2 regions of the Streptomyces sp. NPDC060198 genome follow, and region 1 is predicted to be linked to the other one. Evidence: predicted binding sites of a transcription regulator. Region 1 holds the regulator's gene; the other holds the start of a gene.

Region 1 (3,671 bases):
GCGCCGCTGTGTGGGGGACGCGCTTGAGCGATGTGGTGGTTCGGGGGATCGCTCAGGCGCTTCGGGGGGTGGCGGAGATGGTCTCGGGGTCGAACAGTTCATGGTCGCGCTGGTCCAGATTGACGAAGATCATGCCGTACCTCACTTCGCAGCGCACGGGCTGTGGGGCGCCACGCGGCCTGCGCAGACAGCGGTAGGCGCGAAGCTCTTCGCCCTCCTCCATCACGACGACCACAGGCTCACCGAGCAGGGTGACCATCAACGAGTCGCCCGGGCCCGGCAGAGCGGTGAGCAGGTCGACGAAGTGCCACCCCGAGCGATAGGCCGAAGCCATCTCGCGCCGGAAGATCCGGTCGTCCGGCGGGGTGGTCATGCGTCTGCGGAAGCCGGAAGCGAGTCCCAGCCGATGTCACCCTGAACCTTGTTCAGCGCGCCCCAGCCGATGTCGCCCTGGACCTTGTTCGAGGAGTCCCAGCCGATGTCGCCGGTGGCCGACGCCTGCACGGACCAGCCGATGTCACGCTGGACCTTGTTCAGCGAGTCCCAGCCGATGTCGCCGGTCGCCGACGCCTGCACGGCCCAGCCGATGTCACGCTGGACCTTGTTCAGCGAGTCCCAGCCGATGTCGCCGGGCGTCGCCGAAGCTTCGCTGCTCCAGCCAATGTCCCCCGGGACAGCAGCCGCCTCACTGCCCCAGCCGATGTCGCCCGCGCCCACCAGCCCGAAACCCAAGGCTGCGACGAACGAGGCGGCAAGCACCGAGCGAAGCATTCGCTTATCCATAATCGGCTTCGTCCTCACTTGTGGATTCATCTCCCCCGCTCCTAAGACGATGTCTCACACGACCCTGTGAACACCACAGACTCGATGCATCATGTTCTTGCATGTTCAGGAACCTGGGGGGTGGAGAAATGATCACAAGAGACACGAAAACGACACATCCTCACGGGATCACCGAACTGTGTGAGGACGGCAAACGTCTCTACTCGGGCGCGCTCCGCTCCGGACGGATCGCGCGCGACGAGGTCGAACCGGCTCCGTGCCTGATGGAGTTCGCTCTGCTGCACGCCGACCCCGACGACCCGGACTGGCTGCGCCCCGTGCCGCCCTCCACCGCGCTCGCACAGCACGTGAATCCCCTGGAGCGCGAGATACAGGAGCGCAGGCGCCACTCGGTGCGGCTCGCCCAGTCCTTCGAGCCCTTCATGGACATCAGCGCTCAGGGACCGCCGGCCACCCACGCCATCACCGTGCTGGAGGGCGTGACCCGGATCAACGGCGCTCTGGACGTCGCCACCGCGGAGTGCCGCACCGAGGTCCTCACCATCCAACCCGGCGGCGGGAGGAACGAGGACCGGCTCGGAAGGGCCCTGGAGCGCGGACTCTCCGTGGTCCACCGCGGCATCCGCATGCGGACGTTGTACCAGCACACGGTCCGCTACAGCCCCAGCACCCTGGCCTACGCGGAACGCATCGCCGACGCGAACGTGGAGATCAGGACGTCCGAGGAACTCATCGAGCGCCTCATCGTCTTCGACCGGTCGGTCGCCTTCATCCCGGCCCAGGACGACCGGCAAGTCGCCCTGGAACTCCGCCACCCGGGGCTGGTCGCCTACCTGGCGTCGGTCTTCGAGAAGTTCTGGACCCGCGCCACCCCGCTGCTGGAGGAGATCCGGTACGAGCCCACGCCGGACGGCATCAGCGCTGTCCAGCGGTCCATCGCCCAACTCCTCGTCGAAGGGCACGTGGACGACTCGATCGCCCGCAGGCTCGGGATGAACGTACGGACCTGCCGGGCGCACATCGCGAAGCTCGCCGCCACCCTCGGCAGCAGCAGTCGCGCCCAACTCGGCTTCCTGATAGCCCAGTCGGGCATCCTGAGCGAGGACTGACACCCGACACGCCACGGGCGCCCGGGCCGCCCCAAAAGCGGCCGCCGGACAGGAAACGGAAAGGGCCCGCCCACCGGCATCGCCGGTGACGGGCCCACGGGCGGGCGGCACGCGCCCGTCCCGCCGCATTCAGTCCTTCGGCCGCTTCGGCCGCCAGACGACCAGCGCGCTGGTCTGCTGCACGTCCTGGTACGGCACGAGGTCGCGCCGGTAGGAGGCGTGCACCTGGGCCTCGGCCTGCCGCATGGCGACCGCCGCCCCGTCCACCGTCGCGGAGAGCTCGGCGACACGCTGCTGGAGCGCTGCAACCTGGTTCTCCAGCTCGATGATGCGCTTGATGCCGGCGAGGTTGATGCCCTCGTCCTGGGACAACTGCTGCACGTTGCGGAGCAGTTCGATGTCACGGGCCGAGTAACGCCGTCCACGGCCGGCCGTGCGGTCCGGGGAGACCAGACCGAGGCGGTCGTACTGACGGAGTGTCTGCGGGTGCAGGCCCGAGAGCTGGGCCGCGATCGAAATCACGTACACCGGGGTCTCATCGGTCAGTTCGTACGGGTTACGTCGGCGGCCGTCCATCTCAAGCTCCCTTCGCGGCCTGGAACAGGTCGGCCCGCGGGTCCTGGACCGCGGTCGCCTTGCGGTAGGCCTCCAGCGCTTCCCTGGCTTCGTCGCCCAGCTCCGTGGGCACCGCGACCTCCACGGTGACGAGGAGGTCGCCCCGGGTGCCGTCCTTGCGCACGGCGCCCTTGCCACGGGCGCGCATCGTACGCCCGTTCGGGGTACCCGCGGGGATCTTGAGGGTGACCGGAGGGCCACCGAGGGTGGGGACCTTCACCTCGCCGCCGAGTGCCGCCTCCGGGAAGGTGACGGGCACGGTGACGGTGAGGTTGTCGCCCTTGCGGCCGAAGACCGGGTGCGCGTCCACGTGGACGGCGACGTAGAGGTCGCCGGCCGGACCGCCGCGCTCGCCCTGGCCGCCCTTGCCGCGCAGGCGGATGCGCTGCCCGTCCAAGACGCCCGCCGGGATGCGGACCTGCATGGTGCGGGCGGACTTGGCTCGTCCGCTGCCCTTGCAGACCTCGCAGGGGTTCTCGGCGATCAGTCCGCGGCCCTTGCAGTCCACGCACGGGTCGGTGAGCGAGAACCCGCCACCGCTGCCGCGCGAGACCTGTCCCGTACCGACACAGGTCGGGCAGACCCGCGGGGTGCCGTTCTTGTCGCCGGTGCCGGAGCACGCCTTGCAGGGCGCCTGGCTGGACATCCGCAGCGGGACCGTGGCCCCGTCGACGGCCTCGGTGAAGCTGAGCGTCACCTCGGTCTCGATGTCCTGGCCCCGGCGCGGCTGGACGCGGGTACCGGTGCCGCCGCCGCGGTTGAAGAGCCCGCCGAACACGTCGCCGAGGCCTCCCCCGCCGCCGAATCCGCCGCCACCCTGGCCGGCGGCGCCGCCCTGGGCACCTCCGAAGAGGTCCCCCAGGTCGAAGCCTCCGGGGAAACCGCCCCCGGCCCCGGGACCGGGTCGGAACCCGCCGTTGCCGAAGAGGGCGCGTGCCTCGTCGTACTCCTTGCGCCGCTTGGCGTCCCCGAGGACGTCGTTCGCCTCGGAGATCTCCTTGAAGCGCTCCTCTGCCTTGGCGTCACCCTTGTTGGCGTCCGGGTGGAACTCGCGGGCGAGCTTCCGGTACGCCTTCTTGATCTCGGCGTCGGTGGCGTCCTTCGGGACGCCGAGGACCTTGTAGTAGTCCTTCTCGACGAAGTCCTTCGTGCTCATCGACGTCC
Region 2 (4,715 bases), on a different contig from region 1:
TGGTCGCGCAGGGACATGATCAGCAGCTTCGGGGAGAGCGGCTTGCCGGTGTTCCAGGCGGGGCACTGCGACTGGCAGCGGCCGCACTCGGTGCAGGTGGAGAAGTCGAGGATGCCCTTCCAGGAGAACTGCTCGACCTGGGAGACGCCGAAGACGTCGTCCTCGCCCGGGTCCTCGAAGTCGATCTCCTTGCCGCCGCTGGTCATCGGCTTGAGCTCGCCGAGCGCGACGGCTCCGTCCGCGTTCCGCTTGAACCAGATGTTCGGGAAGGCGAGGAAGCGGTGCCAGGCGACACCCATGTTGGTGTTCAGGCCGACGGTGATCGCCCAGCCCATGGTGACGCCGAGCTTGATCATCGCGGTGAGGTAGACGAGGTTCTGCAGCGTGCCCAGGCTCAGGCCCTTGAACGCGGCGACCAGCGGGTACGAGGCGAAGTACGCGGCCTCGTAGCCGTCCACGTGGTGCAGCGCGCCTTCCAGCCCGCGCAGGGTCATGATCGCGAGGCCGATGACGAGGATGACCGCCTCGACGAAGTACGCCTGGCCCATCTTGGAGCCCGCGAACCGGGACTTGCGGCCCGGACGGGTCGGCAGGTTCAGCTGGCGGATCGCGATGAGGACGAGGATGCCCACCGTCGTCGCGAGTGCGATGAACTCCGTGTACGCCTCGTACGGCAGCCAGCCGCCGAGGACCGGGAGCACCCAGTCGGCCTTGAACAGCTGTCCGTAGGCCGTGACGATGGTCAGACCCAGCGTCAGGAAGCCGACGGCGACGAACCAGTGCGCGACGCCGACGATGCCCCACCGGTTCATCCGGGTGTGGCCGACGAACTCCTTGGCCAGAGTGATCGTGCGGTTCTTGGGGTCGTCGGTGCGGCTGCCCGCGGGGACCGGCTGTCCGAGGCGGACGAACCGGTAGATCTGCGCGACGGCTCGGGAAATGAGCGCAACGCCGACCACGGTCAGCACCAGCGACACGATGATCGCGGCGAGTTGCATGTAAGGGCTCCTCGGGCCTGCGAGGGTGGGATTTTGACACTACTAAGCAGTAACTTAATCAGTCTGTGCTGACCCTATCCACTTATTCCAGCGGGCTGTAGCCGGGTAGCCGGTGATCTGTGTCGCTCAGGCTGCCCTTGGCCCGCCGGGCCGTTCCGCGGAGGGTCGCGCGCACAGGAGTGTGCACGGATTCGGCCAGAATTGCCAGGTCGAGCCCGATTCGCTGGGATTGGGTCCGGCTCAGCGCCAGGGCCTGGGCGTAGTGCAGATCGAGCAGCGCCGTCTCGTTCCAGGGCATCCGGGAGCGGGCGCGCACCTGCGCCAGCCCGGTCAGCCCGGGGCGCAGCTCCAGCCGCCAGTGGCGCGGCCCGCCGTCCAGGAGTCGGGGGTCGTCCGGCGCGAGCGGGGCCGGGCCGACCAGTGACAGCTCCCCGCGGACGACGTGCACCAGCCGGGAGAGAACGTCGAGGCGGAGCCGTCGGGTACGCAGCGACCGCAGGACGAAGGTGCGCCCGCCGAGGCCGGCCCGGGTGCTCCGGTCGACCACGGCGTCGGGGCCGTGCCGTACGGCGAGGGCGAGTGCGGCGGCCAGCAGTACGGGAGCCGCCAGCAGCAGCAGGGCCGAGCCGAGGGTCACGTCCAGCAGTCGTTTGGCCCCGCCGTCGAGGGGCAGGGGCGGTGCCGGTGGTCGTACGGGGAGCCGCGCCGGTGCCCGTACCCCGCCGGGCGGCGGTACGGGCCTTCCGTGCGGTGAGGGTTTCAGGGGCCGGACCGGCCGGGCCGCCTGGAGGGACTGCCACCATGCGCCGCCGCTCTGTCTGTAGCGCCGCTGCCTCGCGTTCCGCATCGCGCCCGCCCGGGTTTCGGAGTTCGGTGGGATCCGGGCCGGTGCGTTTTGACCGGCTCTCGGCATTTTGTGACAGAACGATCCCACGGTGCGATGGTGGGACGGGGGGAGTGGCGCGCGCCGTTTCCCGCGTGTCTCGCCCGGGGTGTGCCAGGCGCCGCGCCAGAGCTTCTCGGAGCCGCGCCCGGGGTCGGGGGCGGGCGGGACCGTGTGGCGGGTGGGGTGTGCGAGGTGGTCGACCGGTGGCCCGGAATGCTGAACACCGCTCTGAGCTGCGCATTCATTACCTGGCGCCTGGGATCGGCACCTAAGTTGAGCCTGCATGACTCAGGTCTGTTGACTCTTCGGCGGGTGTCGTGCATCCTTGAGTCAGATCCGCTCAAGTAGTTCTTCAGGAGGAATCGAAATGGCACGTGCGGTCGGCATCGACCTGGGCACGACTAACTCCGTCGTCAGCGTTCTCGAAGGCGGCGAGCCCACCGTCATCACCAACGCCGAAGGCGCCAGGACCACGCCGTCCGTCGTCGCCTTCGCGAAGAACGGCGAGGTGCTCGTCGGCGAGGTGGCCAAGCGTCAGGCCGTCACCAACGTCGACAGGACCATCCGCTCCGTCAAGCGCCACATGGGCACTGACTGGAAGATCGACCTCGACGGCAAGTCCTTCAACCCGCAGCAGATGAGCGCCTTCATCCTGCAGAAGCTGAAGCGCGACGCCGAGGCGTACCTGGGCGAGAAGGTGACCGACGCGGTCATCACCGTCCCGGCGTACTTCAACGACTCCGAGCGTCAGGCGACGAAGGAGGCCGGTGAGATCGCGGGCCTCAACGTCCTGCGCATCGTCAACGAGCCGACCGCCGCCGCGCTGGCGTACGGCCTCGACAAGGACGACCAGACGATCCTCGTCTTCGACCTCGGTGGCGGCACCTTCGACGTGTCGCTCCTGGAGATCGGTGACGGCGTCGTCGAGGTGAAGGCCACCAACGGTGACAACCACCTCGGTGGTGACGACTGGGACCAGCGCGTCGTCGACCACCTGGTGAAGCAGTTCGCCAACGGCCACGGTGTGGACCTGTCCAAGGACAAGATGGCTCTCCAGCGTCTCCGCGAGGCCGCGGAGAAGGCGAAGATCGAGCTCTCGTCCTCGACCGAGACCACGATCAACCTGCCCTACATCACGGCGTCCGCCGAGGGCCCGCTGCACCTGGACGAGAAGCTCACGCGCTCCCAGTTCCAGCAGCTGACCGCCGACCTGCTGGACCGGTGCAAGAGCCCGTTCCACAACGTCATCAAGGACGCGGGCATCGCGCTCTCCGAGATCGACCACGTCGTTCTCGTCGGTGGCTCGACCCGTATGCCGGCCGTCGCCGAGCTCGTCAAGGAGCTGACCGGTGGCCAGGACGCCAACAAGGGCGTGAACCCGGACGAGGTCGTCGCCATCGGCGCCTCGCTCCAGGCCGGTGTCCTGAAGGGTGAGGTCAAGGACGTCCTGCTCCTCGACGTCACCCCGCTGTCCCTCGGTATCGAGACCAAGGGCGGCATCATGACCAAGCTCATCGAGCGGAACACGACGATCCCGACCAAGCGGTCCGAGATCTTCACCACCGCCGAGGACAACCAGCCCTCCGTGCAGATCCAGGTGTACCAGGGCGAGCGCGAGATCGCGGCGTACAACAAGAAGCTCGGGATGTTCGAGCTGACGGGCCTGCCGCCGGCCCCGCGCGGCGTGCCGCAGATCGAGGTCACCTTCGACATCGACGCCAACGGCATCATGCACGTCGGAGCCAAGGACCTCGGCACCGGCAAGGAGCAGAAGATGACCGTCACCGGTGGCTCCTCGCTGCCGAAGGACGAGGTCAACCGGATGCGCGAAGAGGCCGAGCAGTACGCCGACGAGGACCACCGTCGCCGTGAGGCCGCCGAGACGCGCAATCAGGGCGAGCAGCTCGTCTACCAGACGGAGAAGTTCCTCAAGGACAACGAGGACAAGGTCCCCGGCGACGTCAAGACGGAGGTGGAGACCGCGCTCGGCGAGCTGAAGGAGAAGCTCAAGGGCGAGGACACCGCCGAGATCCGTACGGCCACCGAGAAGGTCGCGGCCGTCTCCCAGAAGCTGGGCCAGGCGATGTACGCCAACGCCCAGGCCGATGGTGCGGCCGCCGGTGAGCCCGGTGCCGAGCAGGCCCGTCCGGCCGACGACGACGTCGTCGACGCCGAGATCGTGGACGACGAGAAGGACAGCAAGGGCGGTGCGGTGTGACGGAGGAGACCCCGGACTTCGAAGAGAAGCCCGACGTCCCTTCCGGCGCCACCTCCGACGACGCCGAGCCGAAGGCCGCCTCCGAGGAGGCGGCCCCGGCCGGGGACGCTGACCAGACCGCAGGTCTGACCGCACAGCTGGACCAGGTACGCACGGCGCTCTCCGAGCGCACCGCGGACCTCCAGCGGCTGCAGGCCGAGTACCAGAACTACCGTCGCCGCGTCGAGCGGGACCGGGTCACGGTCAAGGAGATCGCCTCGGCGAACCTCCTGACCGAGCTCCTCCCCGTCCTCGACGACGTCGGCCGGGCCCGCGAGCACGGCGAGCTCGTCGGCGGCTTCAAGTCGGTGGCCGACTCCCTGGAGTCGATCGTCACCAAGCTGGGTCTCCAGCAGTTCGGCGAGGAGGGCGAGCCCTTCGACCCGACGATCCACGAAGCCCTGATGCACAGCTACGCGCCGGACGTCACGGAGACGACCTGCGTGGCGATCCTGCAGCCGGGGTACCGCTTCGGCGAGCGCACCATCCGCCCCGCGCGGGTCGCCGTCGCGGAGCCGCAGCCGGGCGCCACGCCCGCGGCGGCCAAGGAAGAGAAGGCAGACGACGAGGAGAG

The links. Region 1 encodes HspR, which represses chaperone genes until heat shock. Its sites were predicted from a motif close to TTGAGNNNNNNNNNCTCAA; they were not measured.
Region 2: the regulator HspR is predicted to act here: its motif matches at 2,210-2,228, upstream of dnaK (molecular chaperone DnaK).

What each region holds. Positions count from the first base shown of each region.
Region 1 covers NZ_JBHWZJ010000526.1:17-3,687, forward strand. The annotation lists gene ACFWEP_RS32795 ((2Fe-2S)-binding protein) at 53-373, opposite strand; gene ACFWEP_RS32800 (hypothetical protein) at 370-771, opposite strand; gene ACFWEP_RS32805 (helix-turn-helix transcriptional regulator) at 912-1,892, shown strand; gene ACFWEP_RS32810 (heat shock protein transcriptional repressor HspR) at 2,022-2,468, opposite strand; gene dnaJ (molecular chaperone DnaJ) at 2,470-3,663, opposite strand.
Region 2 covers NZ_JBHWZJ010000020.1:36,423-41,137, forward strand. The annotation lists gene ACFWEP_RS05220 ((Fe-S)-binding protein) at 1-998, opposite strand, end outside; gene ACFWEP_RS05225 (sugar transferase) at 1,081-1,635, opposite strand; gene dnaK (molecular chaperone DnaK) at 2,252-4,102, shown strand; partial or broken gene grpE (nucleotide exchange factor GrpE) at 4,099-4,675, shown strand.